3 regions of the Enterococcus silesiacus genome follow, and region 3 is predicted to be linked to each of the others. Evidence: predicted binding sites of a transcription regulator. Region 3 holds the regulator's gene; each other region holds the start of a gene.
The links. The regulator LexA, encoded in region 3, represses DNA repair genes until DNA is damaged. The targets are predictions, from matches to a motif close to CNAACANNTGTTNG.

Region 1: a site for LexA is predicted at 6,254-6,267, ahead of ruvA (Holliday junction branch migration protein RuvA). Genes of this name have one in related genera too.
Region 2: a site for LexA is predicted at 8,166-8,179, ahead of RV15_RS04035 (replication-associated recombination protein A). Genes of this name have one in related genera too.

What each region holds. Positions count from the first base shown of each region.
Region 1 covers NZ_JXLC01000001.1:129,316-139,606, reverse strand. Annotated here, with positions in the region: gene mutS (DNA mismatch repair protein MutS) at 1-335, shown strand, start outside; gene mutL (DNA mismatch repair endonuclease MutL) at 375-2,465, shown strand; gene RV15_RS00620 (Maf family protein) at 2,494-3,048, shown strand; gene RV15_RS00615 (acyl-CoA thioesterase) at 3,079-3,573, shown strand; gene msrB (peptide-methionine (R)-S-oxide reductase MsrB) at 3,671-4,108, shown strand; gene RV15_RS00605 (peptide ABC transporter substrate-binding protein) at 4,344-6,014, shown strand; gene ruvA (Holliday junction branch migration protein RuvA) at 6,303-6,911, shown strand; gene ruvB (Holliday junction branch migration DNA helicase RuvB) at 6,924-7,934, shown strand; gene RV15_RS00590 (helix-turn-helix domain-containing protein) at 8,023-8,907, opposite strand; gene RV15_RS00585 (CPBP family intramembrane glutamic endopeptidase) at 9,128-9,805, shown strand; gene RV15_RS00580 (TIGR04086 family membrane protein) at 10,106-10,291, shown strand, end outside.
Region 2 covers NZ_JXLC01000004.1:94,999-105,289, reverse strand. Annotated here, with positions in the region: gene comGA (competence type IV pilus ATPase ComGA) at 1-25, shown strand, start outside; gene comGB (competence type IV pilus assembly protein ComGB) at 3-1,025, shown strand; gene comGC (competence type IV pilus major pilin ComGC) at 1,022-1,312, shown strand; gene comGD (competence type IV pilus minor pilin ComGD) at 1,324-1,746, shown strand; gene comGE (competence type IV pilus minor pilin ComGE) at 1,721-2,044, shown strand; gene comGF (competence type IV pilus minor pilin ComGF) at 2,010-2,492, shown strand; gene comGG (competence type IV pilus minor pilin ComGG) at 2,470-2,847, shown strand; gene RV15_RS04060 (class I SAM-dependent methyltransferase) at 3,081-4,088, shown strand; gene RV15_RS04055 (acetate kinase) at 4,115-5,302, shown strand; gene RV15_RS04050 (universal stress protein) at 5,538-6,014, opposite strand; gene RV15_RS04045 (hypothetical protein) at 6,112-6,390, opposite strand; RNA gene ssrS (6S RNA) at 6,459-6,652, opposite strand; gene RV15_RS04035 (replication-associated recombination protein A) at 6,714-8,003, opposite strand; partial or broken gene RV15_RS04030 (DNA-3-methyladenine glycosylase) at 8,299-8,998, shown strand; gene RV15_RS04025 (DUF3013 family protein) at 8,934-9,419, shown strand; gene prmA (50S ribosomal protein L11 methyltransferase) at 9,434-10,291, shown strand, end outside.
Region 3 covers NZ_JXLC01000032.1:9,735-20,025, reverse strand. Annotated here, with positions in the region: gene RV15_RS16540 (DegV family protein) at 1-170, shown strand, start outside; gene RV15_RS19090 (DUF5052 family protein) at 264-473, shown strand; gene RV15_RS19085 (DUF5052 family protein) at 550-624, shown strand; gene RV15_RS16525 (hypothetical protein) at 776-967, shown strand; gene RV15_RS16520 (hypothetical protein) at 1,043-1,525, shown strand; gene RV15_RS16515 (hypothetical protein) at 1,657-1,935, shown strand; gene RV15_RS16510 (cation:proton antiporter) at 1,955-4,018, shown strand; gene RV15_RS16505 (ABC-F family ATP-binding cassette domain-containing protein) at 4,075-5,961, shown strand; gene RV15_RS16500 (thymidylate synthase) at 5,974-6,921, shown strand; gene RV15_RS16495 (dihydrofolate reductase) at 6,940-7,440, shown strand; gene lexA (transcriptional repressor LexA) at 7,612-8,232, opposite strand; gene RV15_RS16485 (DUF896 family protein) at 8,719-8,961, shown strand; gene tkt (transketolase) at 9,060-10,291, shown strand, end outside.

The DNA.
Region 1 (10,291 bases), on a different contig from region 3:
TAGAGAAAAATGGCGAAGTCGTATTTTTGCATAAAATGATGGATGGACCAGCAGATAAAAGTTATGGGATTCATGTCGCTAAAATCGCTGGATTGCCAAGTGCTTTATTAGAAAGAGCGGCAACGATCCTTTCAGCATTAGAGTCCGAGGAACAACCCCTTAAAACGATTGAATACCAAGATGAAATTAAAGAAGATACAGAGCAACTTTCGCTATTTAAAGAAGTATCAACAGATGAATTAGGTGTGATCGATACCTTAAAGAAAATAAACTTGTTAGAAATGACGCCGATGGATGCGTTAAATAAACTACACGAATTACAAAAAAGAATTTAAACGTAAAGAAAAAAACTGAGCCAGGAAAGGATCGTCTAGATGGGAAAAATACAAGAATTATCCGAACAACTTGCCAATCAGATTGCTGCTGGTGAAGTAGTAGAACGTCCTGCATCAGTTGTCAAAGAACTTGTTGAAAATGCGATCGATGCTGGCAGTACTCAAATCGATATTTTTATTGAAGAAGCAGGACTTAAAACAATCCAAGTCATTGATAATGGCGAAGGAATCGCAAAAGAGGATATCTTGAGTGCGTTTAAACGTCATGCAACAAGTAAAATCCATACAAGAGATGATTTATTCCGTATCCGTAGTTTAGGATTCCGGGGAGAAGCTCTACCCAGTATCGCCTCTGTCTCAGAAATCATTGTGGAAACAGCGGTTTCTGAAGAGGAAGAAGGTAGTTATGTGCAGATGAAAGGCGGAAAGATCGAAGAACACCGCCCAGCGGCTTTAAGAAAAGGCACAAAAATCACTGTTTCAAATCTATTTTTTAATACGCCTGCTCGCTTAAAATATGTCAAAACGATCCAAACGGAACTCGCCAATGTAGGGGATATCGTCAATCGCTTGGCGTTAAGCCATCCTAAAATAGCTTTCCGCTTAGTTCATGATGGCAATAAAATGATGAATACAACTGGTAACGGTGATTTAAAACAAACGATTGCTGGAATTTATGGTATTGGCACGGCAAAAAAAATGCTGAAGATCGAAGCAGAAGATCTAGACTTTAAGCTGACTGGTTATGTTTCGTTGCCAGAAGTAACAAGAGCTAGCCGAAATTATTTGTCGACAATCATCAATGGCCGCTATATCAAAAACTTTGCGTTAAACAAAGCAATCGTGGATGGTTACGGCTCTAAATTGATGGTGGGACGTTTTCCGCTTGCCGTGTTAGAGATCGAGATGGATCCTTTATTAGTGGATGTCAATGTGCATCCGACCAAACAAGAAGTTCGTTTGAGTAAAGAGAAAGACTTGATGGCTCTGATCAGTGTAGCAATTCGTGAAGTATTAAGCCACGAGCAATTGATCCCAAATGCCGCAGACAATCTTCGTTTTAAAAAGAAAATCGAGCAACAGCCTAAAGTTGAACAAATGGAAATTCCTTTGACAGAACAAGAGGAAACCGCTCGCCCCATTCGAAAGCCTAGCAGTCTAGGCTATGATGCTAGTAGCGGGAATTTTTTTGTCAAAGAATCGACACCAGAATTTCCAACGCAACAGCCTGCTAGTAAGTTTGCAGAAACTGAACCACAAACAAAAGAAGAACTTGAAAAAGAAGCCTTGATGGCCTACGCATTCAGCGCGCCAACAGAAGTTGAGGCAGAGTCAATTTCTGATAACCGTCAGTTAGGTGAGTTTGCTGAATCAACAAAATTAGCAGAAACCCCTCAAACTGAAGAACAGACAACTGTTGATGAACACGTGTATCAAGAAGAACTGAGCCATCATCCAGAAGTTGATTTTTCAGCGAAAGGCGCTCAAAATGATTTGAATAAGATGTTGAATAAACTAGTCGATGAGCGTCCGAAAGAACGTTTTCCCGAGTTAGAATATTTTGGTCAAATGCACGGCACCTATCTCTTTGCGCAAAGCAAAGATGGTCTATATATTATCGATCAACATGCTGCTCAAGAGCGCATCAAATACGAATATTTCAGAGAAAAAATCGGTGAAGTGACCAATGATCTACAAGAATTATTAGTCCCAATCGTGATCGATTATCCAAACAGTGATGCCTTAAAAATCAAAGAACAAAAAGAAACATTAGCAGAAGTGGGCATTCATTTAGAAGACTTTGGGCAAAATAGTTTTATCGTTCGCGCTCATCCAACCTGGTATCCAGCAGGTGAAGAAGAAACGATCATCCGTGAAATGATCGATATGTTTTTGACCACAGGCTCTGTCAGTGTCAAAAAATTTCGTGAGGCTACAGCGATCATGATGAGCTGTAAACGGTCGATAAAAGCCAATCATTATTTAAATGAACAACAGGCTCGAGTGCTACTGAAGGATCTTGAAACCTGTGAGAATCCGTTTAATTGTCCTCATGGCCGTCCTGTTTTGATTCATTTTACCAATTCAGATATGGAAAAAATGTTTAAACGTATACAAGATCCACATTAAAAAGTATGAGGAAGAAGGTTATATACGAATGAAAGTTATCTTAGCCTCTCAATCGCCGCGCAGACGTGAGCTACTGAGTCGCATCATCGCTGATTTTGACGTCGTTCCAGCTGATATCAATGAAGAAGTCAAAAATTATTTTACTCCAATGGATTACGTCTTGACTATGGCAGCACAAAAGGCGATGCATGTTGCAAAACAGTACCCTAATGATCTAGTCATAGGCTCAGATACGATCGTGACGATCGATAATGAAATATTGGGAAAACCAACTTCCAGAGACGATGCTTTTCGCATGTTGCGAAAGTTAAGCGGCAGGACACATAAAGTATATACGAGTGTTGTGTTGTTGAAAGATGATCAAGAATCTTCCGCGACTGTTCCTGCAACAGTCGAGTTTTACGATTTGACCGATGAAGAGATCAATCGTTATTTAGACACAAAAGAGTATCAGGATAAGGCTGGGGCCTACGGTATTCAAGAACAAGGAGCTTTATTGGTGAAAACTATTCAAGGGGACTATTATTCAATCATGGGACTACCGATCGCAACGTTATACCGTATGTTGCCAGCGTTTGAGTAGTCATAAACTAAAGAGAGAAGGAAACAACGGATGAAATGTTCGCAAACAAGAGCAATCCAAACGCATATAATCACGTATCCGCATTTAAATTTTCATAAAACATTATTTGGCGGACAGCTGATGGCATGGCTGGATGAGACAGCCGGCATTGCTGCTGTTCGAATCTCAAGAGCTGCAATCGTGACGGCGTCTGTTGATCATTTAGATTTTCTGGCGCCTTTAAAAGCCAGCCATTCTGTGTGTATCGATGCATATGTCTCTGGTGTTGGCACTCGTTCAATGGAGATTTTTGCAAAAGTGATCGGAGAAGATCTGCTTTCAGGTGAGCGTTATTTAGCGGGAACTTGCTTTATGACCTTTGTTGTACCTAAAGGAGCTAGTTTACCTGAAACGATCGAACCTGAGACGAAAGAAGAGCAATTTATTTGCCAAGGCTATGAAGCCAGAAAAAAAGTTAGACAAGCAAAACGTCAAGAGAGTATTGATTTTGCGCAAAATATCGATTTAGATATTCCTTGGAATTGATTGAACCTGCAGCACTTATTTTCTAAACAGAAAATGAGTGTTTTTTTCTCAAGAGTGCTATGATAAGGCTAACTAAAAAGCGAGGGTGTGAGTTGTCATGGAAAAACCATCAAAAAAAGAGTTGAAAGAAAAATTATCGGATATCGAGTACGCTGTAACGCAGGAAAATGCAACGGAACGACCTTTTTCAGGTAAGTATGATGATTTTTATCAAGAAGGTATTTATGTGGATATCGTCAGCGGTGAGCCACTCTTTAGCTCAACAGACAAATATGATGCAGGGTGCGGCTGGCCTTCGTTTACTAAGCCAATCGAAAAACAAGACATCGAAGAAAAAACAGATTTTTCTTTAGGAATGCAACGTGTTGAAGTTCGTAGTAAGGAAGCAGATTCTCATTTAGGACATGTTTTTACAGACGGACCACAAGATCAAGGCGGATTACGTTATTGTATTAATGCAGCAGCCTTGCATTTTATTCCAGTTCAAGAGCTTGAAAAAGCAGGCTATGGGGAATATAGTACCTTATTTAAATAATGACTAAGACTGTTTAAATGTGGCAAAAGATTGGGATCAAAGCAGAGCGTAATAGCTGTTTTTACCACTGTTTGTTCAGATTTTTTTAAGGATGGAATGTAACTCGTAGAGTTATGTCCCATCCTTATTTTGCTATCATAGAAAAAGATTGCTATTTGTTCTAAATTTTATTATTATAAGAATGTTCAGAAAATTGAAATAAAAAAGAAAATAATTGTTTGTTGAGGAGAAAATTATGAAAAAGTTGAATGGAATGAAATCAGTTAGTGTCCTACTATTGTCTACATTAGTATTGGCAGCTTGCGGAGGTGGTACAACAAGCTCTACGGATAGTAGCAAAGATGAGAAGAAAGCGCATGGGGAGCAGCTTTTTAAACTCGTTGTCCAACAAGAAATGCCCACAGCCGATCTATCTTTAGGAACGAATACGATAAGCTTTTCCGCATTTAATAATATCTACGAAGGATTATACCGACTAGATGAGAAAAGCAAACCACATGCTGCAGGAGCGGCTGAGATGGCGAAGAAAAGCGATGATGGTTTGACCTATACATTTAAGTTACGAGAAGAGGCAAAATGGTCGAATGGCGATCCAGTCGTAGCAGCGGACTATGTATATGGTTGGCAACGGACGGCCGATCCCAAAACAGCGGCTGAGTACGCTTATATGTTTGAATTGGTAAAAAATGGAGCAGAGGTATCTGACGGTAAAAAAGGACTGGATGAATTAGGGATCAAAGCAATCAATGATCATGAACTAGAAGTAACATTAGAGAAAGAAACGCCTTACTTTGATTACTTACTGGCATTTCCATCATTTTTCCCACAAAATAAAAAGATAGCTGCTGAAAAAGGTGACGCCTACGCAGCAACTAGTGAGGATTCTGTCTACAACGGACCATTTACCTTGACTGATTTTGACGGAGCGGGAACAGATACTGACTGGTCTTATACAAAAAATGATCAGTACTGGGATAAAGAGACTGTTCAATTGGATAAGATTGAGGTAAACGTAGTGAAAGAAGCACCGACTGCTTTGAATCTGTTCCAGAATGGACAAGCTGACGATGTCATTTTAAGTGGAGAATTAGCCAAACAAATGGCGGATGATCCAGAGCTTGTGATCGAAAAAGACGCACGTACATCTTATCTAGAATTTAATCAAAGAGATGAAAAATCACCTTATCATAATGCTAATCTAAGAAAAGCTATTTCTTATTCCATAGATCGTAAGGCAGTCGTTGAACGGATCTTAGACGATGGCTCGGTTGCTTCTACAGGGCTAGTACCAGAAGGGATGTCTTATTCGCCATCTGCTAACAAGGACTTTGCAGATGAAAATAAAGACTTATTGAACTATGATAAGGAAAAGGCCCAAAAATATTGGGCAGCAGCAAAAAAAGAACTAGGAATCGACACATTTAAATTTGATATTCTAGGCGATGATACGGATTCTACGAAAAAAATCTTGGAATATATCCAAGGCGCAGTCAAAGAGACCTTAGAAGGTGTTGACGTGACTGTAACCAATGTTCCCTTTGCTGTTCGTTTAGATCGTGGTAAAAATGGTGATTTCGAAGTGCTCATGGGCGGTTGGGGTGCTGATTATGCAGATCCAAGCAGCTTTACTGATTTGTTTGTAACAGGAGGCCCTTATAACAGAGGATGTTTCTCAAATGAAAAATACAATCAGTTAGTCGAAGATTCTGGTAACAAAGATGCTTCAGATCCAGAAAAGCGCTGGGCTGATATGATAGCTGCTGAAAAACTATTGATCGATGAGATGGGTGTTGCCCCAGTCTATCAAAAAGCAGAAGCGCATATGCGGAACCAAAAAGTTAAAGGCGTAATTGCTCACGGAGCAGGCGCGAGATATGATTATAAATGGACGTATATTTCTGAATAAGAAGATCAATCAAATTAAAAAGTGCTAAGTTGATGAAGTGAATGAAAGAGGCATCGACCTATACTTGATTTCTGTTGTGATAAAAATGACAGAAGCCAAAATAGGTCGGTGTTTTTTGTTTAAGCTAAACTGCAAGAAATACCAGATAAGTATTTCGTTTAGCCAAGCGTGTTCGGGGATGGTATTTACCGATAATCGTTTTTTCAAGCTACTGATTTTTCTGAATATGTGCTAAAATAGAAACGTATGTGCGTGTAAAACGTAAAGGGTAGTGAGAAAGGTGAAAATATGTACGAGTATATTATTGGTAAAGTGACATTTATCAGTCCTTATTATATTGTAGTAGAAACAAATGGCATCGGGTTTCAAATTTCTGTAGGCAATCCCTACCGTTATTCTGGAAAAACCGATCAGCAAATCAAAATTTATATCCATCAAGTGATCCGTGAAGACGCTCATTTGTTATATGGGTTTGGTGATTTAGATGAAAAGCAATTATTTTTAAAACTGATCAGTGTTTCAGGGATCGGACCAAAGAGCGGTCTTGCAATCATGGCTTCTGATGATCATGGTGGTTTGATCAATGCCATCGAAAGTGAAGATGCAGCGTACTTAACGAAATTTCCTGGTGTAGGTAAAAAAACAGCACAGCAAATGGTTTTAGACCTTAAAGGAAAACTAGGGGAGTTGGAGACCTCAGAAGCAGCCGTTGAAGCAATGGCCAAAGCGCCGACGTCATCAGCCAATCAATCGTTAACAGAAGCATTAGAGGCGTTAAGTGCTTTAGGTTACAGTGAAAAAGAGATCAAACGAATCACACCAAAATTAGAAGAGCTAGGCAAGCAGCCAACAGACGAATATTTACGTAATGCATTGAAATTCATGATGAAACGCTAAGGAGGAATGGCTATGACAGAAGATGAAAGACTACTTTCCGCTGAAACAAGTGAAGGGGAGGCGTCGCTGGAAAAGTCACTACGTCCCCAATTTCTCGAACAATATATTGGCCAAGATAAAGTCAAACAGGAGCTTACAATCTACATCGAAGCTGCCCGCAATCGGGAAGAAGCGTTGGATCATACCTTGTTATATGGACCGCCAGGATTAGGAAAAACGACAATGGCCATGGTGATTGCTAATGAAATGCAGGTTAATATTCGAACGACTAGTGGTCCAGCCATCGAACGTGCGGGTGATCTGGTAGCAATTTTAAATGAGCTTGAACCAGGCGATGTGTTATTTATCGATGAAATCCATCGTTTACCTCGTGTTGTAGAAGAAATGCTCTATTCTGCAATGGAAGACTTTTACGTCGATATCATGGTAGGACAAGGGACGACTGCTCATCCCGTTCATTTCCCTTTACCACCATTTACCTTGATCGGTGCAACAACTCGAGCAGGAATGCTGTCAGCACCGCTTCGAGATCGTTTTGGAATCATTTCTCATATGGAATATTACGAAACACAAGATCTAAAAGAAATCGTTCTGCGCTCAGCGGATATTTTTCAAACAGAAATCGTAGAAGAAGGCGCATTTGAAATTGCCCGTCGTTCTCGTGGCACACCAAGGATTGCCAACCGTTTATTAAAGCGTGTCCGTGATTTTGCCCAAGTCCAGTCAAATGGGACAATTGATCGAGGCATTGCTGATCAAGCGTTGACATTGCTACAAGTTGATCATCAAGGCTTAGATTATGTCGATCAAAAACTATTAAAGACAATGATCGAATTATATGGTGGCGGCCCAGTTGGTTTAAGCACGTTAGCTGTGAATATCAGTGAAGAGACAGAGACAGTGGAAGATATGTATGAACCTTATTTGATTCAAAAAGGCTTTATCAAGCGAACGCCAAGAGGCCGGATCGCAACCGCTCTAGCGTATGAACATTTTGGTTATGAATCGTATTATCAAGAATAATAGAATTAAACTACTCACCCCACAGATAACAAGTGGGGTGAGTAATTTTTTAGCTTAAATGATGAGAGCAGAAATAATTTCTTGGCGTTTAACCATGTTCTGAACCATTGATCGTTGCAAAAAAAGCTTCAAACTCTGCGGCAATCTCTGCTTGGCCGACTACTTTTAATGTATTCAATGCCCAACGAACTTTTTTTTCGCCAGCGATATTGTTTCCTTGACAGATAGCTAATAATCCACTGTAATAGATAAAAACGATTCGAAAAAAACTGTTTGTATATTCTTTACTTAGTTGCTCCAACCAATCTAACGCTTGTGAAATTACAGCCCACTCTTGCTTACGGAATAAGGTTGGCAAGATATTTGCCAGTAAAGAAGCATAAACTGGAATTGCTCGGTCATATGCTTGGTAGTTAGGCAAGGATTTTAATAATTGCTTAAAAAAGAAAATCTGTTGTTCTTGGTGAAACATATCAGCATTGTTACTAAACAAGATAATTTCCTGCAGCGTCCAACTTTGCACATTCATCAAGTAGTGGCTGATGATCTGGATATCTTCTGCATTCCCTTGCCAATGTTCAAAATTTTTGTAGGTTTCAAAATAGCTGAAGGACTGAATTCTTAAACGTAGTTCTGCCTGACGAACAAAGGTCAGTGGCGTAGAAGCAGTCTGGAGCAATGTTTGGTACATGTTTTCTAGTGTTTTAATATCATGGCGGTTGGCGGCCTGGGAAAAGTTGTTGATATAATCACTTTCTTCCTCTAAACGATACTCATTATGAATATAAAAAAATTCATCGATATCTACCATTAAACGATCCAAAATCTGCATAAATAAAAAAAGGGAGATATCGTGCTTTCCTTGTTCAAATTCAATGGCATAAGATTTTGTAATGATTTCGGCATAAACTTCTTTTTGACTGTAGCCTTTATTTAAACGGATTTTTCTGACAGTGAGCCCATAATTTTTCATCTGTTCACTACCTCCTAGAACTAGTTTAGCGTGTTTTTTTGTCTGATTCAAAAGGTTACACTTATTAGGTCTTATATAGCAGACTAAAATGACCAAAGATAGAAAAAACAGTTATTATCTAAACAGCGGAGATGAATTGCTATTGAAATAGGCGAATCATTTGTTTACTGTAAAGATAGAAACTATACTAAAAGAAAATAAACCTAAGGGCGTGGAGAAGATGCAAGAATTATTTGATAGAAAAGTAAAACTAGTTCCAGCAATTGTTTCGTTAGTATTATTAGGCGGTGCGTTTTACTCCTTGTTGCATACAGCATTTATATTGAATTTTTGTATTATTTTAGTTGCAGGATTAATCGGCATGTACTTGATGTATGGTGTGGAAGGCATAAAAAAACTGTATTCTCCGCTGAAAAAAGGCTCAGTCAAAATTATCCTGATTGCTTATGTTTTAAGTTGGGTAACCGCTCTTTTAGCGAAATTTTTAGCAGGGATTATTGGTCAACCAACTGCTGATAACCCAATCGTAAGTCAATTCAGTCATGGATTAGTACCGGCGCTGACATTGCTAGGAAAAACACTATTTATGCTTGCCGGAGAAGAAATCATTACGACAATTCCGTTGATTTTATTGGTTCATGTAGCGTTACGTTATAAAATTGAACGAAAAACAGCAATCATTGGTTCCGTTATTTTAACCAGTCTTATGTTTGGTTCATTACACTTATCGACTTACGATTGGAATTGGTTCCAGTGCTTGGTCGTGATCGGTTTGACGAGAATCCCATTTACGTGGGCAACGTTAAAAACAAATTCAATCTGGGCTGGTACGATCATTCATATCGCATTTGACTGGCTGATTTTTATTGGTGTGATGCTTTCTACTTTAGCGCACTAAAACAGTAATCGATAACATCTTTTTCTGATATTTTAAATGCCTTGTTAGAGCTATACCATTATATTGGTATAGCTCTAACATTTTTTTTCTGTGCGTGCAAATCATAACCCTTTTCTAGAAGAAGTGAGTATTTGATTAGAAAAAAAATCGTATCATTTGCGCAAAATATTCTATGCTCTTATAGTTGATAGTGTACCAATTAGTGAAAATAATAGACGAAAGGATGAGAATTATGGAAAAGAATACGAGAAAAAAGGTTTTGTATCGTACCTAACAACGCAGGATGAAGCAGGGGTAAATATCTCTTGGGGGGCAATTATAGCGGGATTGGTTTCCTTCTTTGCGATTTTCTTTACCTTGAGTTTAATTGGTTCGGCTATTGGTTTTGGGATCGTTAAACCAACATCGGATAATCCGTTGGACGGTGTGGGAATGGGACTTATTATTTGGACAGTGGTAACATTTGTTCTTTCATTATTTTGTAGT
Region 2 (10,291 bases), on a different contig from region 3:
ATTTGAAAAAGAAAAAGAGCATTAAGCTATCAAAACAACAACAGCAACTGTTTATCCAGTTACTTGCTGACTTATTAAAAAATGGATTTACGATTCAGGAAAGTTTACTATTTATGAAAAAATCTCGTTCGATTGCAAGGCCAACAATTGATTACTTGATTGGTTTTATGGAGCAGGGAGACTCACTCCATGGTGGCTTGGCTCAATTAGGGTTTAAGACCACGATCATGACACAAATCGAATTTGCTCAAACACACGGAGATTTGGCAGGAACGCTAGAAAAAATCAAACAACATATGAAAGTTTTGGATAAGCAACAGCAAAATTTTTATAAAGTAATCAGTTATCCGATTTTACTTTTGCTTTTTTTAACGGTCGTTTTGATTAGTATTCGCCAAGCTCTGCTGCCTCAATTAATGACAAACGGAACGATTCAAGCAGATAATATAGGTGTTCAATTTATTCAGCAAAGTCCCTATTATATACTGACATCTATTTTTAGTTTATCATTATTTGTTTTTCTGATTCGTTGGTATTTAAGAAAGAGGACCTTTTTGCAAAGAGCTGCCTTTATGGCTAAATTACCTCTTTTAGGAAAACTTTATAAAGAATATAATTCAGCATTTTTTGCTCTTGAATGGGGCAAATTATTTTCTCAAGGGTTAGAAATAAAGATGATCATTCAAGTGATGAAAACAACGGATCACCAGTCATTGATGAGTGAACTTGCTGAAACATTAGAAGAGCAATCCATGTTAGGACAAACGTTTTATGAACAACTACCAAAGTTTTTTATCTTTTCTCCTGAGTTGTCTTTGATTATTCAGCAAGGACAAGTCAAAGGGAATTTAGGCAAAGAATTGATTTTGTATAGTGAACTTTGCTGGCAGCGTTTTTTTAAGCGCATGGAAAGAATAATTCAGTGGATTCAACCTGTTATTTTTTTAGTTGTTGCATTGTTGGTTGTTAGTATTTATGCTGCGATGTTATTACCGATTTATGGGGGAATGGAGGAGTTTCTATGAAAGGAAATATGAAAAAAAAACGAATGGATTTTGCTGGTTTTACGTTATTAGAAATGCTTGTAGTGCTGTTGATCATTTCTGTATTGATTCTATTATTTGTTCCAAACCTTTCAAAGCATAAAGAAAGTGTAGACAAAAAAGGTAGTGAAGCAATCGTCAAAATTGTTGAAACACAGATCGATCTGTACCAAATAGAAAAAAATCAAACACCTTCTGTAGAACAGTTATTAAAAGAACAATATATTACGCAAGAGCAATATGACAAGTATCAAGCGAGTAAGAAGTGATCGTGAATAACATGAAAGGTTTTACTTTAATGGAATCTTTGGTAGTGTTATTTATTTGTACGACTTTTATGTTGCTTCCGGTACTTGCTATAAATAAGTGGAAACAGGTGTTGGATGTGGAACAATTTTTATCGTCGTTTGAAAAAAATCTGTTGTTTACCCAACAGATGGCAGTTGTAAATACTATAGATACACGGATCGTATTTTTTGAGGATAGCCAGCAGATCAGTTTTGTGAGTTCCAAAAATGAATCATTGCTGATTCCGGAAGCCTTGCATGCTACTGGACCAAATAAAATTGTATTCAAAAAGGACTCAGGAAATAATGGGAATTTATCAAAATTTTCTTTTTTATGGAAAGAAAAAAAGAAAGTGATTGAATTTCAATTTCAAATGGGAAGTGGTCGCTATGTTAAAAAAATTCAATCCTTATAAAGGATATATTTTATTTGAGAGCTTACTTGCATTGGGATTATTATGTTTAATAATCGGGAGCTATGTTTCATTAAACACATTTTTATTAAAAAAGAACAAGCAAGCAATTGAGCAATTGTTACTGCATAGGATTTTATATGAGGAAATGAAGCGTTATGAAAATCATGGAGGACAATTAATTCAAGAAGTACGTATAGAAAACAATAATTATCAACTACGCTTTTATAAAGCGAACAATAAGCTAGTGGAAGTGGAGATTACAGATGGAAAAGAGTCACTTACACTCAAGAGAGAATGATCGACGAAAAAGATTTGCTGGTTTTACTTTAATAGAATGTCTATTCGCACTGATGCTATTATCGATTATCTGTTTACTTTTTTCAGCTTCAATAAAAAATGCAGCAGCGGTGACCAGACAGTTGAAAAAGGTAAAAGAAAAAGAGTGGCATATTTTTGTGATTCAATTAGAAAACGAGTTGAAAAACTGCTATTACGAAAGAACCCAAGCGAATAAAATCGTTCTCAGAAACCAGAAAAATAATAAGCCGATTTGGATTGAGTATAAGCTAGGCAAAATTGTAAAAGTAGAAAATGGCGGATATCAGCCGCTTCTAACAGAGGTCGAACAAGCTGATTTTATAGAGGAAGGGAAAGCTATTTTGATAAAAGTAACTTTGGAGGAGAACTTGAATGTTGCAGCAAAATGGATCATCACGCAGGAGCATGAGAATCAATCAGTATTATAAAGGAGGGATTTTACTCACGACTTTACTATTTGTCTTTTTATTTAGTTTTTTATTTGTACTCGTTTTAGAAGACTTTCAATTGACCCAGCGTTTTACGCAAAAGACGAAAGATTACTATAGCGCTAAGATCATGGTGAGCATGTTTCTTTCTGATGTTAAGCAAGAGCAGTATCCACTTGAGAAAGCTGGAAATCAACATTTTTCAACAGGTACTCTACATTACGAATATAAGCAACCAACACTAAACTTAACAGTTCAGTTAAAGCAAACTACGTATACTTTTCAAGAAAAATATCTTGAAAGAGAAAAAGAAAAAGTACAAATCCAAAAGGAACAGATTAAAAGTGAAAAATAGCAATTACTTAAAATTTGTGAAGCGTGTATCAAACTAATATTAAAAAAAACTAATACAGAGCTTTTTTTTGAAAAAATTTCTGTTAAAATCTTTTAATTTATTTTGTGAAAATAGGAGTAGTTCATTGATTTATAAATATTATTAGGAAATTGATTGATTATTGTCTCGTTTTTCGTTAAAATAGAACAGGTATGAAAATTGTTATATTATAGATGGAAATTGAGGTGTTTCTTTTGTTCCCTGAGAAAATAGAAAAGGCTTTCGGTTTAATGGAACAAGCCATCCAATTACTAAAACGTTCTTTAGATACTTCTTTTTTAGACGCGTACACTGAAAACGGTGAGAATATCATTGATAATTATCAAGTACGTGTGCTGGATGGAGTGCCGGATGAGCCAACTGTTCAAAAACTTAAAACCATTTATCAACAATTACAAGCAATCGAATTAGAACCAGAAGAGATTAGACGTTTGTCTCAGTTGATTTTACTTAAAGGGAATAAAATAGAGTCCTTACAAGCAAATCATCAGCTAACACCAGATAGCATCGGTTTTTTATTTGTTTATTTGATCGAACAGCTATACAGTCCCAAACAGTCGCTTAAAATTTTAGATATTGCAACTGGTATGGGCAATCTTTTATTGACGATTATTCTTAACTTGAATATAGCTCAGTACACTGTTCAAGGCTTTGGTGTCGATATCGATGATACATTGCTGTCTGTTTCAGCTACGAATAATGAATGGACAAAAGCGGCAATACAATTATTCCATCAAGATGGATTACAAGACTTACTTGTTGATCCTGTAGATGTAGCAGTTAGTGACTTGCCAATCGGATTTTATCCAAATGATGAAAAGGTCAAAGAATTTGACTCAGCAGCGCAAGAAGGTCATAGTTATGCGCATCATTTATTGATGGAACAAGCGATGAAATTTGTTAAACCTGACGGCTACGGTTTATTCTTGATACCGGCTAATATTTTAGAGACAGAGCAAAGTTCGTTCTTTAAAAATTGGCTCCAGAAAAATGTTTATCTACAAGGAATGATCCAACTACCAGATGAACTTTTTCAATCAGTTCAGTCGAGAAAAAGTATTTTATTTGTACAAAATAAAGGTGAACAAAGCGAACAGGCGAAGGAAGTTCTTGTTGCAAAATTAGGTTCGTTGAAAGATCCTGCAAAAATCACACAATTTTTTCAACAATTTGAGGCTTGGAAGTCTTCAAATTTAAAATAAAACAACTGATAAAAGAGGAGAGTATTATGTCTAAAACAATTGCAATCAATGCTGGAAGTTCAAGTTTAAAATGGCAGTTATATCAAATGCCAAATGAAGAAGTAATCGCAAAAGGGATCGTTGAACGAATTGGGTTAAATGATTCTATCTTTACAATCAAATACGGCGATGACAAAAAATATGAAGAAGTTATTGATATCAATGATCACGATGTTGCTGTAAAAATGTTATTGGACAAACTAACTGAATTGAACATCTTAGCATCTTTCGATGAAATTACAGGTGTTGGTCACCGTGTGGTTGCAGGTGGGGAAGACTTTAAAGATTCTGTTGTCATTGATGATGAAGTTTTAGAAAAAATTGAAAAATTAGCAGATCTTGCGCCATTACACAATCCTGCTAATGCAATGGGAATCAAAGCATTCAAAAAAATCTTGCCTAATATTATCAGTGTTGCTGTGTTTGATACGGCTTTCCATACAACAATGCCAAAACACAACTTTTTATATAGTATTCCAACTGAATACTATGACAAATATGCCGCTCGTAAATATGGCGCACATGGAACAAGCCATAAATATGTTGCTGAGCGTGCAGCAGAAATGCTTGGTCGTCCAATCGAAGAGCTAAAAATCATTACTTGTCACTTAGGTAATGGTGCATCAATCACAGCGGTTGATGGTGGTAAATCTGTAGATACATCAATGGGCTTTACACCACTTGCAGGTGTAACAATGGGAACTCGTTCTGGGGATATTGATCCTTCTTTACTAGCTTACCTAATGGAAAAACTTGAATTAACAGATATCAAAGATATGATTGATATTTTAAATAAAAAATCAGGTCTACTTGGTTTGACTGGTATCTCTAGTGATATGCGTGATTTAGAAGCAAACATGGATAAAGAAGCAGTTCAAGTAGCTTATGATATCTTTACAGACCGTATCCGTAAATACATTGGTAGTTACGTAACTGTTTTAAACGGTGTTGATGCAATTGTCTTTACTGCTGGAATTGGTGAAAATGATGCACATGTTCGTAGCGAAGTAATCAAAGGTATGACTTGGTTTGGTTGTGAACTAGATGATGAGAAAAATAATGTTCGTGGAAAAGAATCAGTGATTTCTACAGACGATTCTAAAGTTAAAGTATTATTGATTCCAACAGATGAAGAATTAATGATTGCTCGTGATGTTGAACGTCTAAGAAAATAATCAACATAAAAAAGAAGAGCTTTAGGTATTAGTTCGAAGTCAATAGAAACGAAGACCGAAAATCATGAAAAAGATTTTCGGTCTTCGTTTTTTAGGTGATGCAGATAATTAATTGAATTTCCACTCATGTTAAAGGATTTAGAAATAACTTCTTTTAGTTATTTCTAAATCCTTTGAAATTGAACTAAACTTTGTTCAATAAATTAGTATAAAAATTTTTTTTTATGGTTGAGTACTATTCATCATCTTGTTGAACAGGGACTTTATTAGCTAAGTCTGTTCTTACGACTAACACGTCACAGGCTGCATTGCGGATAACGTATTCAGAAACAGAGCCGATAAATAATCGTTCAACTGCATTTAGACCGGTGGCACCTAACATAATTAGATCCACTTCTTGATCTTTAGGCAGTTGTTTTGCAATTAAAGGCTTGGGTGAACCATATTCAATGATACTGGACACTTTCTCACAACCATGCTCTTTTGCTTGTTTTTTATAACCTTCAAGCGTTTGTTTTGCCATTTCTGTAGCTTGTTCTGCTAAAACACCATCAAATGAAGAAACAGATTGAAAAGCCCGTGTATCAATAACATGAGCTAGAAGTAATTCTGCATCATTTCTCATGGCAACGTTCATTGCTTTTTGAAAAGCTAATTCTGCTTCAGATGATCCATCAACTGCAACCATGATTTTACGATAATTTTGTAACATTGTGACCACTCCTTTCAAATAGTTGAAATTACATAGTTCTTGATAGTTTAATTGTAGAACAAAATCGTCAAAAAAGAAAATAAAAAAGAAGATACTATTATAGAATCTTCTTGGCAAACATAACACTGAATATAGCTGAAATCACAAGTAAACTAAAAATGTAAAACAGAGAAAAAAACTTTAAATTAAAGAGCCCAACTAAAATCCCAATTGCAGCTAAGATCAGATAAAAAACACCAAACTGATGTAAAAATTGTTTATTTTCATCAGGTTCTCCATTATGCATCAGCGGTAAAAAAACTGTTGCTTTTTTTAATAAATAAACCCCAATAATCACTAATAATGCTACGGATATAAAAATAAGTACGCGAACCATTGAAAGAACCTCCATCAAATAAAAAACAATTTGCACTTCGCAAATTGTTAGGTAGTCTAATAAAAATGGTAAAATCCGTCGATGCCGTTATTCGTCCTATAGTATTGAACCCGCAAACAAAGCAGGTGGGTTCCACGACTGACAGCTTCGAACTACCAAATGAAAAGGCTTGTTACCAGCTTAGGTACCAGAAGGATCCCTAGATATCAATAAAATGTTCGGTCAACACACAAAAAAGACAACGCGTACATCACAGATTTACCATCTTTATAATAGCACAATATAGAACAAACAGCAACGAGGGTGCCTAAATTTGAAAGCGATTATTTTTTTGTTTTTTTCCCTTTTTTCCACTCTTGAATCCGTTGATATTGTTGGTGTAGCGCTTGTTCATATTTTCCAGTATCAATAGGTTCATAATAATGTGCATTTTTTATTTTATCTGGAAGATATTGCTGATCAACCCAAGCATTCTCAAAGTTATGCGGATATTGATAACCGATTCCGCGATTTAAATCTTTCGCACCTGAGTAATGGCTATCTCGTAAATGATCAGGGACATCTCCTGCTTTTCCATCACGAATATCGGACAAAGCAGCATCAATGGCACTAATAGCAGAATTAGATTTTGGTGACAGGCACAAATCAATAACCACACTAGCTAGAGGGATGCGGGCTTCTGGAAAGCCTAATTTTTCGGCAGCTTGCACAGCTGTGATTGTCCGAGCTGCGGCTGGCGGGTTTCCTAAACCGATATCTTCATAAGCAATCACCATTAAGCGGCGGCAAATAATCGGTAAATCGCCAGCCTCAACAAGTCTGGCCAGGTAATGAAGCGCTGCGTCAACGTCACTTCCGCGAATCGATTTTTGAAAAGCCGAGATTACATCATAATGAGCATCACCATTTTTATCATGGGTCAAAGCCTTACGTTGGACACATTCTTCAATGATCGACAGCGTAAGTTCAATTTGATTATTTTCATTTTCAGGTGTGGATTTTACTGCTAATTCTAATCCGTTTAAGGCACTGCGTAAGTCACCGTTTGTGGCACGGGATAAGTGCTGCAGAGCTTTTTCTTCTAAAACAACAGGATACTCACCCAAACCACGTTCTTTATCAGCTAAGGCTTCTTTGATCGCTTTTTGAATGTCCAACTCCGTTAATGGTTTAACTTCAAAAATTTGTGTTCGGCTACGAATCGCTGGATTAATTGTAATATACGGATTCTCGGTTGTCGCCCCGATCATAATAATTCTACCACTTTCAAGATGGGGTAGTAAAAAATCTTGTTTTGTCTTATCTAAACGGTGGACCTCATCCAGTAATAAGATCACAGTACCGCTCATTTTAGCTTCCTCTGCAACGATTTGCAGATCTTTTTTAGTATCTGTTGCGGCATTTAAAAGGCGAAAAGCATAGTTTGTAGAACCTGCGATTGCGCTTGCGATACTAGTCTTGCCAGTTCCTGGGGGACCATATAGAATCATGGATGAAAGCATGCGCGCTTCCACCATTCTGCGGATGATTTTGCTTGGACCAACAAGTTGTTGCTGACCAACGACCTCATCTAAATTACGCGGCCGCATACGAAAAGCTAATGGTTGTTGCATCGTTGGACCTCCTTATTTTAAAAGCGTAGCGGGCTCGTTCAACCTCGACAGAAAAATAGGAAAAATGGAAGGTGGTGCTCTTTGCCACAATCTATTTTTATCTTTTTCTGAGGAGCTCGCCCGTGAAGCTGGAAAATAAATTCTCTATCTATTATACCACAAAGAACGTACGTTTGTATTTGAGCTGATTTTGCATATAAAAACCATAAAAAACAGACATTTACCGCATTAGTTGTCCATTATTTCAATGGATAATAGACCTCGATTCGTGTATGATAGGAAGTGGTGAAAAATAATGAATGAAACAATAAATTTTTTTAATACAAAGTCGACTGAAGAAATCGCTCAATTTTTACTGGGCATGTACTTAGAACATGAAACAAATTCTGGCATTCTTGCAGGGTACATTGTTGATACAGAAGCATATTTAGGACCGGAAGATGAAGCGGCTCACAGTTTTGGATTGAGAAATACCCCACGATTAAAGGCGATGTATGAGCAACCAGGAACCATTTATCTATACACCATGCATACTCATTTGATCTTAAATATGGTGACTCAAGAAAAGGGCAAGCCGCAAGGAGTAATGATTCGGGCAATCGAACCCGTTAAAGGGATCAAAAAAATGGAAGAAAACCGTAATGGCCGAAAAGGAATCGAGTTATCTAATGGACCTGGGAAATTAGTGGCAGCTTTAGGAATTGACAGAGAACTATACGGTCAATCGATTTTTGACAGTACACTTAGGATTGTTCCTGAAAAAAGAAAAACACCAAAGAAAATCATCTCACTACCTCGAATTGGGATACCAAATAAAGGTATCTGGACAGAGCAGCCGTTAAGATATGCTGTCTCAGGGAATCCGTATATATCCAAACAACGAAGAAATGATATCAATCAGAAAACTTTTGGCTGGAAGGAAGAAAATAAATGAAAAAAGTAACCATGTTGACTTATTTAGATCAACAAATGACCCAAAAAATTACAGAATATGATGTAGCTCTTGATTGGAATACAAAAAATCATTCCATCGAAGTTGTCTTTCGATTATTCGCTGAAAATACTGAACATGAACAAATCGACGATCGGCAAGGAACCATCTCAGAAGAGGAGATCATTGAATTTGAAGATGGTGTGTTGTTTTACCATCCTGAAAAAACATCTGTTGATGAGGAAGAATATTTAGCTGTCATTCCTTATGAAGGTAAAAAAGGCATCAATCAGTCTGTTTTGGACGGCTTTGTGGACTATTTAAATGAAGTGCTGACTGAAGGTCAAAGTGATTTATTAGACTTTTTAACAGATGAAAATCAAGAAGTGTTTGAACTGAAATGGTCGCAAGAGGCTTTTGAAACCGCGATAAAAAAATATCAACAGGCAGATGGCGACACGTATATCGCTTATCCAAGCTATTAAAAAGAGGTGATCGTATGAAGTGGACAGAAGTAAAAGTAGAAACAGCCAGTGAAGCGGTTGAGGCAATCTCAAATATTATGATGGAAGCAGGAGCTAGTGGTGTAGCTATTGAAGATTCTTTAGACGTTGAAAATTTCCAAAGTGATCTTTACGGAGAATTACTTGATAAGGAGCAATTTACACATATTAAAGATGGTGCTTTAGTAATGGCCTATTTTCCAGAAACAACCTTCTTGCCAGAAATTTTGCCTTTTATCAAAGAAAGTATCACTCGCTTACCGGAATTTGGTCTTGCAATCGGCAAGAACGAAGTGAGCGTTAGCGAAGTCGCTGAAAGTGATTGGGCCACAGCTTGGAAAAAATATTATCATCCAGTTCGTGTGACGCGTTTTCTAACGATTGTTCCAAGCTGGGAAAAATATGAAGCACAAGATCAGTTTGAAAAGATCATTACTTTAGATCCTGGAATGGCTTTTGGGACAGGAACACATCCTACAACACGTTTAACGTTGCAAGCGCTGGAAACAGTCTTACGTGGCGGTGAAACGTTACTTGATGTTGGGACTGGTTCAGGAGTGTTAAGCATTGCCAGCAAATATTTAGGCGCAAAAGAAGTGCATGCTTATGATTTAGATGAAGTGGCCGTAACAGCAGCAAAAGAAAATATGGATATGAATCCGATTGCTAGTGATGTACATGTTTCAGCTAATGATTTATTGAAAAATGTAACAATCGAAGCAGATGTAATCGTAGCAAATATTTTAGCGGATATCATTACTTTAATGATCGAGGATGCCTGGCGTTTATTAAAAAATGATGGAACCTTGATTGTTTCAGGAATTATACATGAGAAAAAAGCGATGATCTTAGAG
Region 3 (10,291 bases):
CAGTTAAATTATATGTGATCCATGCAAATAATTTAGTGGTTGCTGAAGAAGAAAAGGCTAAGCTCCAAGCGAAATACCCAGAAGCAATTATTGAAATTGGTCATTTTAATCCTGTTATTGGTACTCATTTAGGTGAAAAAGCCATTGCTCTTTGTATTTCAGCGCAATGATCGACATAAAGATGAAACAAAGCTGTTTTTCAGTTTTTGTTTCATCTTTTATTTCATCCTTTATATAGGTAGCTTTGAATATCAGAATCTGATATGCTACAAAAACAAGGAGATGTCATTCTGCTAACCATTGTAAAACATGAGATGCATCATGTTGGCTCTTCAATAGTTGGATTGGACAATAACTTTGAAGCGTATGCCAAGTCTACGGATATTGAAAATTTCGATTGTGGTCTTCCGTTTGTCAATAGTATGGTCAATGCTTTAGAAAACTCAATCACTGGAAAGAAAAAGTTATCTTAATTTGTAGTCAGAATGGTACTCCATTAGCCACCTATGCAAGTGAAAAGGTCTAAATGTACCAAAAAGCATTGGACTGTTGAGCGATGGGAAAAACTTATTTATTTATAGATGTGATTATACGATTTATGGTACAGAGCTTTTGAAAAATTAAAGATCTTCGTATAGTTCAACTTAAAAGAAATAGTGTGTTACAATAACAAATAAATCATAGCTTTTTATCTAAATTTGATAAAAAATAACAATTCGATAGTCATTTCCCTTTAAAAGTAAGGTATACTTAAAGAAAAAAGGAGGGCGAGTGGGTGAGTCTAGCAGAAGAACGCTTACAAAAAGAAAAAATGAAACAAGTTCAACTACTCGCAGCATATTATCAAGTAGTGAATCGTCTGCCCCTTGGTGTTAAGAGAGATCAGATGATTCGTGATATATTAGCTTGTAAAGATAAAATAAAAAAGATCAATCAACAATTAACAGAGCTGAATAAAAAGGACTAGTATAGAGTGCAGTCTGTTAACTTAAGTGTCCATACGTCCCAAAATAGAAAATTTCAGTTATAAAAGGAGCCCGTTGTGATAATCGATTTTTTTACAGTGTTACTCACAGCTTTTGTTGTGATTTTGTATATTTATTTAATTTTAGTAAGAAAAAGCATCCTGATCAAGAGCGTTAAAAGAAGAGCGATTTACGGTATAATCGGCGGTTTAAGTTTGCTGATTTTGATTACTATTACTAGCTCTGATCAAACCACTGACCAAATAATTCGTGGTGGATTATCGATTTTACTTGTTATGAGTTTTTTATTAGACTCAAAAGGTCTTGCAGATGACCGGCTTATTCTAGGACCATTTGACAAGAATGGTGTGATGTATCAGGATATTGACAAGATGGCATTATTATTAAAGAAAAAAGAAATCCGGTTAAATTATTTCAAAGACGGTCGACGTGGGCCCATGATGAAATTCTCTATACCACTAGAAGATTTGTTGGCCTTTCTTTCTGGACGTCTGAATGAAGAAACTGAAATCAGTATCTTAGTTGAAGAGGACCAATGAGTGGTAGGTAAATGAATAGTGCGTCATAAATCGTATTCATAAGATTTTTTTTAAAGAATAGTCAATTTTAGTAGGTATTTCTTAAACTGTTTGCTATAATGTGCAGAGAAATTCTGAAAGGAAGTATTGTTGTGAATAAAGAAATAGAGCAACGAATAGCTGAGTTACGTGAAAAATACAAAGCATTACCCCCAGAGAAAAAAGCTGAATGGGAACATCATATCAAAAAAAGAAACTTTTTGAATTATAAAAAAATCGAATTGATCAAATCAGAACTACTGCGATTAGAAGCACGCCGGGCGCAGTTAGAATTATGTGATAGAGAAAAAGAACTGGGTTTAATAGAGAAAAAAATTACCTGTAAAAAAGAAAAATTATTACGGTATTTAGGAAAACAACTCAATCAATAATAAATAAGGGGGATACGAGATGGAGTTTGTTTATTTAATTATTGTATTTGTATTTGCTATAACATTTTCAAATGTCTTCAATCGAATCTTTCCAATCATTCCTTTGCCGATCATGCAAATAATTGTAGGTGTTTTAATTGGATTGACAGATATAGGTCGCGAAATTACATTTGAACCGGAAATATTTTTAGTGATGATCATTGCCCCGTTGCTGTTTAGGGAAGGGGAACGAAATGATATATCTGCCACTATGAAAAACTTTAGTGTGATTTTATTTTTAGCCTTTATCGGAGTTTTAATTACGTTAGTCAGTGTGGGTTGGGCTTTACATATAATTATTCCTGCTTTGCCGATCGCAGCCTGTTTTGCTTTAGGTGCAGCACTTGGACCTACAGATGCAGTGGCTGTAGGTTCTTTATCTGGAAAAATTCAGATACCGCCAAAAGCCATGCATATTTTAGAAGGCGAAGGACTAATCAACGATGCTTCGGGCGTTACTGCTTTTCAATTTGCTTTAGCAGCGTTATTAACGGGTAGTTTTTCAGCAACAGATGCTGGCATCACTTTGATTGTGTCTAGTATTGGTGGCGCCATCGTCGGTGCTGTTCTAGTTATGATCAAACGCCAAGTCGTGATGATCTTAGAAAAAGCTTCAGCGAGGGATGTAACGGGGTATTTGTTATTAGAGTTACTATTGCCATTTTTAGCCTATATGGTTGCTGAACTTTTCCATGTTTCTGGAATTATTGCAGCAGTTGTTGCAGGAGTCATGCAAGCCGCAAGCTTTAAGAAGGTTTCATTGTTTGAAGCAGAACTTTCAAGTGTCTCAGAAAGCACGTGGGGAACCATAACGTTTACGTTGAACGCACTGGTTTTTCTATTTCTAGGCATTGAATTATCACAAGTTTTTTCACCTATTTGGAATAGTGAAACCTATTCCAATAGCTTTTTGATGGTCGTTATTTTAATTTTAAGCATTACGTTGTTTGCAGCTCGTTTTCTTTCTATCGTACTGATTTATAGTGTGAAAAATGGTCTGAAAAATATTTGGCAGTCGATGAATGAGATGCTGATTTTAACCTTTGGCGGAGTCAAAGGAACTGTTAGTTTGGCAACGATTTTTATTTTGCCATTAACCATAAATGGTCAGGATTTTCCAGAGCGTTCGTTGCTTTTATTTATTACTGCTTGTGTGATTTTAGTCACTTTGGTGGGGGGGATTTTAGTTCTGCCATTTTTAACAGAATCTGATGAAGTAGAAAGTTCAAATATTCAAGGAATTATTTTACTACAAGAAGTGATTGAGAGACTTAAACAGATAAACCAAGATGATCCCCACGTTGAAATGAACGTTGTCATAGAAAATTATCAGGATCGCGTCAAAGAGCTTTACACAGAGCAATTACCATCTGACCAACGGCAAGAAGTGCAAGAATTAAGAGCATTAGTTGTTTCGATTGAGCGAGATGGGTTGGAAGAGAGTTTTCGTCAAAAGGAAATTGGGATCGAGGGCTATCGTTTATATGAACGCTTGATTTCTAGAATGGAACGTTCTATAGCAAGACAATTATTATCAATCATTGGTTTTTGGTTACTTTTTGTGCGCCAAATTATTGCCTTCTTTGTTCATCCAAAAATGTTATTTGCTAGAAAAGATGAGGAAAATCGACGAGAGTTTAAGAAGGAAGAATTAGAAAATGTTCGTCAGGTTTTCTTACAAAATACTGAAGTTATTTTGAAAAGTTTGGATAATTTAAAAGGGGTTTATGACGATGAAATTATTCGCTTCTTTATTGAGGGCCGCTTGCAATTGGCGCAAAGGTTAGAAGATGGCACCTTTATTGATTCATTTATCGTTCGTTCTCAATCTAATTATGTTAAAGAACTTTTAATCGGCTATCAGGAAGAGAGAAAAGTGATCGATGAATATGAAACAACCGAAAAAATCTCTTCATTTGAAGCAAATGAATACCGAAAAAATGTTAATTTGTTAGAATCTTATTCGATTAATGATATTTCTGGTACTATTCCACTTAGAAAATTGACAAGAGAATTAAAAAAAGAAGCAGAGGAAGAAAACTAGCTTCTTTTTTTTACTATTTTTTGATACAATAAGCAAGATGAAAAGGGCGTGAACATATGAACGAGTTAAAAGTAAACGAATTAACCAAAACATACGGAGAGAAGACACTATTTGATCACATTTCTTTCCATATTCACAATAAAGACCGAATTGGTTTGATTGGTACAAACGGAACTGGCAAAACTAGTTTGTTAAATATATTAGCGGGTAAAGATAGCGGAGACGGAGATGTCAGTGCTATTCAGCAACCAAATGATTATCAAATTGGTTACTTGTCACAAGATCAAGTTTTCGATCCTGATTTAACAGTTGTAGAAGCGGTGTTTCAAGGCGAGACGCCAATTATTCAAGCTGTAAAAAATTATGAATTGGCTTTATTGGCTTTGGCAAATGATGGTCTTAATGATGCAGTTCAAAAACAATATGCCCAGGCGGAAGAACGAATGAACAAAGAAGATGCTTGGACAGCCGATACAGATGCTAAAATTATTTTACAAAAACTTGGAATTGAAACGCTGCATAAAAAAATGGGTGAATTATCTGGTGGGCAAAAGAAAAGGGTCAGTTTAGCACAAGTTTTGATCGAATCACCAGATTTACTTTTACTGGATGAGCCAACCAATCATTTAGATTATGAAGCAATCAATTGGCTGGAAAGTTTTTTAAATGGTTATCGTGGCGCTATTTTAATGGTTACTCATGATCGTTATTTTTTGGATCGGGTAACGAATCGCATCTTTGAACTATCTTTTGGAAAATTATTTGAGTATAAAGGCAATTATGAAGCATATATCATCGCCAAAGCAGAGCGTGAGCGTGTTGGTGTCGAGCAAGAAGAAAAACGAAAACAACTATACAAGCAGGAACTAGAATGGATGCGTGCTGGCGTGAAAGCGCGAGGAACAAAGCAACAGGCACGGCAGGATCGTTTCCATGATCTGAAAGAAAACCTTCATCAAGTCAATCAAAAGGGCCAGTTAGAAATAGATATGGCCACACAAAGATTGGGTAAAAAAGTCTTGGAAATCAAAGAGGGAAATTACCAGATCGAACAAAAAACAATACTCAAGGAATTTGACTTGCTTATTCAAGCTAGAGATCGAGTGGGGATTACTGGGAAAAATGGTGCTGGTAAATCGACGTTATTAAATATTCTTGCTGGGCGTTTATCCTTAGATAGTGGAGCCTACTCAATTGGTGAAACCGTACATTTGGCTTATTATACACAGCAAAATGAGGCGATGGATCCTAACCAACGTATGATTTCTTATCTACAAGAAGCGGCAGAACAAGTACAGCGAAGCGACGGAACTAATATTGGTGTTGCTGAATTATTAGAACGTTTTTTATTCCCACGATTTATGCACGGCACAATTATCGGTAAACTTTCAGGTGGAGAAAAACGTCGCTTGTATTTGTTAAAACTATTAATTGGCCAGCCAAATGTGTTATTATTGGACGAACCGACAAATGATTTGGATATCGACACTTTAACAATTTTAGAGGACTATATCCAAACATTTAAAGGTGCCGTAATAGCAGTCTCCCATGATCGTTATTTTCTAGATAAAACGATGGATAAATTACTAGTTTTCCAAGGCGAAGGTCAAATCACTACTTACTTTGGATCGATGAGTGAATATCTGGCAACAAGTAAAGAAGAGTCAAAAAAAATAGTTAAAATTGATACAAAAGCAGCTAAAGAAGTTGAAAAGAAAGAAAAAAAGAAATTGACTTACATGGAACAAAAAGAATGGGCTACAATCGAAATAGATATTGGTTCTCTAGAAGAACGAACTGCTCAACTGACAGAAGAAATGAATCACCAAGGTGATGATTTTACGAAGCTTCAGGAACTGCAAGCAGAATTGTCATCACTAGAACAGACACTTGAAGAAAAAATGGAACGTTGGGAATATTTAAGTGAATTTGCAGATAATTAGGAGGCAGTATTGATGGAAGAGGCATACTTAGCATTAGGTCGTAAAATTTTAGAAGAAGGTCACTTAAAAGAAGACCGGACTGGGACAGGGACACGGAGTATTTTTGGTCATCAAATGCGCTTTGATTTATCAAAAGGTTTCCCTTTACTCACTACTAAAAGAGTGCCGTTTGGCTTGATCAAAAGCGAGTTGCTGTGGTTTTTAAACGGTGACACAAATATTCGTTATCTCCTAGAGCATAATAATCATATTTGGGATGAATGGGCGTTTGAGCGTTATATTAAAAGTGATGATTATCACGGACCGGATATGACGGATTTTGGTCACCGAGTGTTGACTGATGATACTTTTAAAGAGATGTATCAAAAAGAGCACAAAGAATTTTGTGATAAAATCTTAACAGATGATGTTTTTGCTGCTAAGTATGGAGAACTGGGCAATATCTATGGCGCCCAGTGGCGTCATTGGGAAACGAAAAATGGACAGTTTATTGACCAGCTGAAAAATGTTATTGAAATGATCAAAAAAACACCTGATTCAAGACGTCTGATTGTGTCAGCGTGGAATCCAGAAGACATTCCGTCAATGGCTTTACCACCTTGTCATACAATGTTTCAATTTTATGTAAATGATGGAAAGTTGAGCTGTCAGTTGTACCAACGCAGTGGTGATGTTTTTCTTGGTGTACCATTTAACATTGCCAGTTATGCGTTATTGACCCATTTAATTGCCCATGAAACTGGTTTAGAAGTGGGGGATTTTGTGCATACTTTAGGGGATGCTCATTTGTATACGAATCATATTGATCAAATGAACGAACAACTTTCTAGAGAAATCCGCTCGTTTCCTACACTGAAATTAAATCAAAATAAAAAATCAGTGTTTGATTTTGAAATGGAAGATATTGCTATTGAAGGATATGAGCCGCATCCGGCAATCAAGGCGCCAATCGCCGTTTAATTTGAAAGGAGTTCTTCAATGTTAGCAGCTATATGGGCTCAGGATGAGCAAGGGACAATAGGCAAAGAAAATCGGCTACCTTGGCATCTGCCGAATGACTTGAAATTTTTTAAACAAATGACTGAAGATAACACAATCGTTATGGGGAGAAAAACCTTTGAGGGCATGGGAAGTCGTCCGCTACCTAACCGACAAACAATCGTTATGACTAAAGACAAAGGGTATCAGGCTGAAGGAGTCAATGTAGCGCATACTGTAGCTGAGGTACTTGATTATGCAAAAACTTTTTCTGGGATTACTTTTATTGCAGGTGGTTCAGCTATATATAAGGACTTTCTACCTTATTGTGATGTTTTGTATCGGACTGTTCTCCATCACACTTTTGATGGAGATACAAAATTTCCAGATGTTTCTTGGGAGAATTGGACATTGATCAATTTGAGTGAAGGGGTCCAGGACGAAGAAAATACCTATGCTTATCAATTTGAAACATACCAACGTAAAGTAGCAACAGAATAAACTAAATTTAAGCTTATGAAGAGAGAAACGGTTAATCTACTAAAACAGCGTTGAGTTAGTTAATAATTCATATAAAGCTCTTTTTAGGCTAAGCTGTTATTCCTATCATTATAAATAAAACAAAGATAAACTAAAAAAGCAGACCCAATTTAGTCTGCTTTTTTAGTTTATCTAAATATGATTGCGGTATAATCCAACAACTTTTCCCAAAATACTCACGTTATTTAAAATAATTGGATCTAATGCATCATTTTCTGGTTGTAAACGAATATGATCTGTCTCTTTAAAGAATCGCTTGCAAGTCGCTTCGTCTTCATCGGTCATCGCAATAACGATATCACCATTAGAAGCAGCACTTTGTTTACGTACAATGACTTGATCGCCATCTAATATTCCTGCATTGATCATACTTTCTCCTCTAATAGTTAGCATGAATAAAGCATTTTCTTCTGCTACTAGATCAGGAGGGAGAGGGAAAAAGTCAGAGGCTTCTTCTACAGCTAAGATAGGTTCACCAGCGGTAACAACACCAAGCATTGGAATGACTGATGGTTTGACACCGATCCTTTCCAAACCATCAGCTGTCAACTCAATCGCTCTTGGCTTTGTAGGGTCGCGTAAAATCAAGCCCTTTTTTTCTAAACGAGCTAAATGTCCGTGAACAGTAGAGGTTGAAGAAAGATCTACTGCTTTTCCAATCTCCCGTACAGTCGGTGGATAGCCTTTAAGCTCGACTTGCTCATATATATATTTTAATACTTCGATTTGCCTTGTGTCTGTACGTTTCACCACAACCCGCACCTTCTTTCAATTTATAATGTTAGTGTACCATAGTTTTATACAGGAATCAAACAAGCGTTCGTGTTTTTTTGGAAAATACTTATGAACGCTAATTATTGATAAAAAATAGTCGTGTCTAATAGTACATTCTGTCAATAAAGGCTGTCGTTCCTCATTTTTATCATGAATATAGTTGTATTTTTCCGGCTCATCTTATAAGATAGACATGGAAAGTAAACTTGTCTAGCTTTACAGGCTAGTCTTTCGGAAAAAAGATAAAATATGTTTGTAGTAAAAAGCACTACATTCATATTTTCCTATTTTTCTGTCAAGACTGAACGAGCCTGCTCAGCTTTTAATGTTGTCTAGCTTTACAGGCTAGTCTTTCGGAAAAAAGATAAAATATGATTGTAGTAAAAAGCACTACATCCATATTTTCCTATTTTTCTGTCAAGACTGGACGAGCCTGCTCAGCTTTAAAAATAAGGAGGCAGAATCATGTTATCATCTGAAAAAATGGATCGAATTAATGAGCTTGCGAAAAAGGCAAAGGAAAGCACGTTATCCGAGAGTGAAAAAGAAGAACAAAAAGTGCTTCGTCAAGAATATTTAGCTGCTTTCCGTGGAGGGATGCGTCATCATATCGAAGGGATGAAAGTTGTCGATCCTAAAGGAAATGATGTTACACCAGATAAACTAAAAAAAATCCAAAAAGACAAAGGATTACACAATAGAAAATAATTTTGGTTTTTTTTACTAAAAGTAATTGCTTTCATAAAGGAAATAGGCTAAAATATAGTTAATAAAGGTAAAAAAAACCTAAATAGGAGATGATTTTTTTGTTCGACAACACTGATCAGTTAGGCGTCAATACAATTCGTACATTAAGTATCGAAGCAGTACAAAAGGCAAATTCAGGACATCCTGGATTACCGATGGGTGCTGCACCGATGGCATACGCACTTTGGACAAAACACTTGAAAGTAAATCCTAAAACATCAAGAAACTGGGCAGATAGAGACCGTTTTATTCTTTCTGCAGGTCATGGCTCTGCAATGCTTTATAGTTTACTTCACTTAGCAGGCTACGGTGTATCAATGGATGATTTGAAGAACTTCCGTCAATGGGGAAGTAAAACACCTGGACATCCTGAAGTGCATCATACAGATGGTGTTGAAGCAACGACTGGTCCTTTAGGTCAAGGAATTGCGATGGCTGTTGGTATGGCAATGGCTGAAGCCCACACAGCTGCGACATATAATCGTGATAGTTTCCCTGTGATCGATCATTATACGTATGCACTATGTGGTGATGGTGACTTGATGGAAGGTGTCTCACAAGAAGCAAGTTCTATGGCAGGACACATGAAGTTAGGCAAATTGATTGTGTTATACGATTCAAATGACATCTCATTAGACGGTCCTACATCAAAAGCTTTCACTGAAAATGTTGGCGCTCGTTATGAAGCTTATGGTTGGCAACATATTTTAGTAAAAGATGGGAATGATCTAGAAGAAATTTCCAAAGCAATCGAAGCAGCTAAAGCTGAAACAGATAAACCAACATTGATCGAAGTTAAAACAGTTATTGGTTATGGAGCACCAAAAGAAGGTACATCGTCAGTTCATGGTGCACCGATTGGCGCAGAAGGAATTACTGTTGCTAAGGCTGTTTACGGTTGGGAATATCCTGATTTCACAGTGCCCGACGAGGTTGCTGCTCGTTTCAAGGAAACAATGATTGATGAAGGCGAAAAAGCCGAAGATAAATGGAACAATATGTTTGCAAACTATACGAAAGAGCATCCTGAGTTAGCGAAACAATTTAAACAAGCTTTTGCTGATGAACTTCCTGAAAATTGGGATAGTGAACTACCAACATATGAAGTTGGATCAAGCGCGGCTAGCCGAGTTACAAGCAAAGAAACAATTCAAGCGATTTCTAAGACTGTACCAGGTTTCTGGGGCGGTTCTGCTGATTTGTCTGCATCAAATAATACGATGGTTGCAGCAGAAAAAGATTTTGAGCCAGGTCAATATGATGGTCGCAACATTTGGTTTGGCGTTCGCGA